One region of the Paenarthrobacter sp. YJN-5 genome, then DNA from elsewhere that is predicted to be linked to it. Evidence: riboswitches for the same ligand, from Rfam matches in the RefSeq annotation. Region 1 holds a riboswitch; the other holds the start of a gene.
The links. Region 1 has a riboswitch for thiamine pyrophosphate ahead of HMI59_RS02835 (ECF transporter S component). Riboswitches for the same ligand answer to the same signal wherever they lie in the genome.
Positions count from the first base shown of each region.

Region 2: linked by a shared signal. The riboswitch ahead of thiD (bifunctional hydroxymethylpyrimidine kinase/phosphomethylpyrimidine kinase) and the one ahead of HMI59_RS02835 (ECF transporter S component) in region 1 are both predicted to bind thiamine pyrophosphate.

Region 1 is NZ_CP053544.1:605,058-607,224, forward strand. It holds gene HMI59_RS02830 (NUDIX hydrolase) at 1-619, opposite strand, end outside; TPP riboswitch at 803-938, shown strand; gene HMI59_RS02835 (ECF transporter S component) at 1,016-1,636, shown strand; gene HMI59_RS02840 (ABC transporter ATP-binding protein) at 1,636-2,167, shown strand, end outside.
Region 2 is NZ_CP053544.1:2,103,457-2,105,623, forward strand. It holds gene HMI59_RS10040 (ribonuclease E/G) at 1-553, shown strand, start outside; TPP riboswitch at 704-802, shown strand; gene thiD (bifunctional hydroxymethylpyrimidine kinase/phosphomethylpyrimidine kinase) at 793-2,167, shown strand, end outside.

The DNA of each region.
Region 1 (2,167 bases):
ACAGGACGGGCCGCACTTGGTGCTCGGCCTGCCACACGGCCTCCACGCTGTGGAACTCCGAGATCTCCTTGAGCAGGAAATAGGTTGGCGGCATGAGCTGGAGCTTGCCTTCTGCCTCTGCCGCCAGGATGCCTTCCACCGGCATCCAGAGTGACTGCCAGGCCTCCGTGGTTTGGTGCTGCGGCTCGGCTCCGGGGGCGGGCCTGGCCACGTAGAAGTAGGTGTCGAAGCGCTTGGGCATGTCCGTGGGCGTCACCCAGTTGGCCCAGGGGCGGAGCTGGGAGGCGTCGAGGCTCAGCCCTGCTTCCTCGAACACTTCACGGATGGCAGCCGCCAACACCGTGCCTGCTTGCGCATGCGGGTCGGAGGCCGCGATCGAGCTCATCGACCAATCGGCCGCATGCCTTTCCAGCAGTTCGGAGGAGTAGTTCCAGCCCTCCGCGTCCGAGGCATCGACGCGACCGCCGGGGAACACCACCATGCCTGCTGCAAAGTCCATGGAAGAGACCCTGTGCTGGACAAAGGCTTCCAGCCCCGCTGACGCATCCCGAAGCAGGATCACGCTGGCGGCAAGGCGGGGTTCGGCCACGGGGGTGTCCTTGGCTGGCTGTTCTGACATGGGATGGGCGCCCCTCTTGCTGCTGTGAATCCGGTGTGCTGAATCTGCTGGCCCCATTCTCTCAGGTGTGCGGCACAGCCGGTCCCGGCTGTGCGCCCGTGAAACAGCAAAAAGGTTTATGACCGGGCCCATAACCCGGCGCACCCCTTCCGGTGTAAACTGGGCACGCCCACAAGGGCAGATTGATAACGACAGGGGAGCGCCGCCGTCGAACCTGCAGGCATGCAGGAGACGCGAGGGCGCTGAGAGTGCGGACAGCCGCAGACCCTCGAACCTGATCCGGTTAGTACCGGCGCAAGGGAGTCGAGCTTCTCAGAGTGTCCGGAACCGGATGGCAGCAGGCCACCGGGAATACCGGGGAGCACTTTCCCCTCCTGTAACCTCAGGAGGCTAAGAATGACCACGTCAAGCGTGAAGAAGACCGGCAACAGCTGGCGCGTTGTAGACATTGTGGTGGCGGCGCTGATTGCCATCGCAGGCGGAGTGATCTTCTGGGCCTGGTCCCAGGGCGCCGCACTCGTATCCGTTCCCATGAATGCTGCTTATCCGCCCCTCACCGGCCTGATCGCCGGCGGGTGGATGATCCCGGCCGTGCTGGGCATGCTCATCATCCGCAAACCGGGAGCAGCGCTGTTCTGCGAAGCCGTCGCAGCAACGGGTGAGCTCATCATGGGGTCCCAGTACGGCACCACGGTCCTGATCTCCGGCATCCTGCAGGGCCTCGGAGCAGAACTGATCTTCGCTGCTTTCCGCTACAAGAAGTTCAACCTCCCGGTGGCCCTCCTCGCGGGTGCCGGGGCAGGACTGTTCTGCGGCCTTAACGATTCCTTCATGCCGTGGGGTTGGAACATCGCCTACGAAGCCGTCGACAAGCTGGCCTACATCGCCTTCACCACCGTTTCGGGCGCAATCATCGCCGGGGCACTGTCATGGGTGGCCACCCGCGGGCTCGCGTCCACGGGCGTCCTGAGCTCCTTCGCTTCCCGGAAAGCCGCGTCAGAGCCAGTCTTCAACTGATGGGACCGGCACAGGTACGGCCCGCCGCCATCTCCGCCAACGGCTGGGGCTGGCGGCATTCCGGCCGGACGGTACCAGCCATCCAGGGGCTGGACCTGCAGATCGAACCCGGGGAACGGGTTCTGCTGCTGGGGCCGTCCGGCGCCGGTAAATCTACGTTCCTGCACGCCCTCGCCGGGGTGCTGGGCGACGAGGAAGACGACGCGGACGAGACCGGTTCCCTCCTCATCGACGGTGCGGCACCTCGCGAACAGCGGGGCCGGGCCGGGCTCATGCAGCAGGACCCGGAAACGCAAGTAGTCCTGTCCCGCGTGGGCGACGACGTCGCTTTTGGCGCCGAGAACCTTGCCGTGCCCCGTGACGACATTTGGGCACGGGTCCATGAAGCGCTCGACGACGTCGGGTTGCGTACCGCTGCCGGCGACGGCCTCGCGTTGGACCACCCGACGGCGGCTCTTTCCGGCGGGCAGAAGCAGCGCCTGGCGCTGGCCGGGATTCTGGCGATGCGGCCGGGGCTGATCCTGCTCGATG
Region 2 (2,167 bases), 1.5 Mb from region 1:
GGGCGGGCAGACTCAGGGCTCCACCCCGGCAGAAACTGCGGCCAGGGAGGGCCGTCCGGCTCCGGTACTGCGCTTCGGCGGAGAGGAAGTGGCTCTGCCCTTCGTGGAGCATCACGACGAACCTGCCAAGAAGCCTGCCATGAGCCTGGATCTGCTGGCTGAGGCCTTCTCGCACTTGGGTGGCACACCTGAGGTTGTCCCCGGGTCTGAGGTTGCCGGGTCTGGGGTTGCCGGGTCCGGGAAGGACGCGCCCGGGAACGTTGAATCTGCTGACGCACCCGTGAGCGCCGACGTCTTGGCAGCCACGTCCGCTGGTACTGAACCCGTGGAGTCCCGGTCCGGCGCCCGTGGCCGGCGCGGCAGGCGGAACCGCAGTGCCAGCAGGGCCCAGGGCGCCGCCAACGAGACCAACGTTGAGCACCACGACGTTCGGGCCGCCACAGGTGGCGGGACCTCGCACGAAGCGAAGGCGCCGGTTGAGCCGGCAAAGAAGCCAACTGCAGCATCGGAGCCGATCATCCTTGGGGTGGGTGTTCCGGCTTCGGAGCTGTAAACAGGTACTGAAGACACAGGTGGAACGAAGGCCGCGCAGCGCATGCTGTGCGGCCTTCGTCGTGCAACGGGTCATCATCGCCCACTGGGGTCATATCCAGGCCGTTAGCCGCCGGGGTTCCCGGCGTGAGGGGCTTCCGGGCTAGGCTAGGACACTGACACGGGGTGCCGGGCATAGGGCCGGGCTGAGATCCAGACCCGTTGAACCTGTCCGGTTAGCACCGGCGAAGGGATGTCTCCATGACTTCAATGTCGTCTTCTGCTGTTTATCCGTTGCCAGCGGTCATCCGTACACATCCGAGGGTGTTGAGCATTGCTGGTTCGGACCCCTCCGGCGGGGCGGGTATCCAAGCGGACCTTAAAAGCATTGCTGCGCACGGCGGCTACGGTATGGCCGCCATCACCGCGTTGACGGCCCAGAACACGCGGGGCGTCAGCGGTGTGCATGTACCGCCGGTGGAATTCCTCCGCCAGCAGTTGGAAACCGTCAGCAGCGACGTCGCTATCGACTCCGTGAAGATCGGGATGCTCGGTGATGCCGCCGTCATCAACGAGGTCCGGACCTGGCTTGCCAAGGTACGTTCCGCCGTCGTGGTCCTGGACCCGGTGATGGTGGCCACCAGCGGTGACCGGCTGCTGCGGGAATCAGCCGAGGCAGCCTTGCGTGACCTTCTGCCGATGGCGGACCTCATCACACCCAACCTTCCGGAACTGGCCATGCTGCTGGGGGAGCCCGAAGCGCAGGACTGGCCTGCGGCGCTGGACCAGGGCAAACGGTTGGCCGGGGAGTGCGGCAATACTGTGCTGGTCAAGGGAGGCCACTTGCCGGGGGCGCATTGTCCGGATGCGCTCATCAACACCAGCGGTTTGCTGCGTCAGGACGTGATCGAAGTCGGGGGCCCGCGTGTTCAGACACGGAACAGCCACGGCACCGGCTGCTCGTTGTCCTCGGCCCTGGCCACTGTCCAAGCCAGAACAGGAGATTGGGAGGCGTCCCTGCGCGAAGTCAAGCCCTGGTTGCGCGAGGCGCTGATAAGGGCTGACGACCTTGAAGTGGGCCAGGGGAGCGGTCCGATCCACCATTTCCACCACCTCGGGGAAACATCCCGGCCCGGAGCCTTCGCTGCTCTCCTGTGGAAGGAAGCCGCCGTGGAGCTGGAAGCAATCCACGGGCTTGCCTTCATACGGGACTTGGGGTCCGGGGAGTTGCCGGAGTCCGAGTTCAGCTACTACTTGGCCCAGGACGCCCTTTACCTCAACGGGTATTCCAGGGTGCTTGCCCGGGCGGGTGCCCTCGCTCCGACGGAAGAAGAGCAGCTGTTCTGGGCCCGGGGTTCCCAACAGTGCCTTGACGTGGAATCCGAATTGCACCGGAACTGGCTGAGCGGCCGTGAAGCGACGACGCAGAGCGGCCCAGTCACCAAGGCCTATGTGGACCATCTGATGGCGTCATCTGCTTCGGGAAGCTACGGCGTCCTGCTTGCTGCGGTCCTGCCCTGCTACTGGCTGTATGCGGAAGTGGGGCAGCAACTGCACGCCAACTTCGTCCAGGCCGGTTCCCCGGAGAACCATCCCTACGCGGATTGGCTGAGGACCTATGCGGACGAGGATTTTG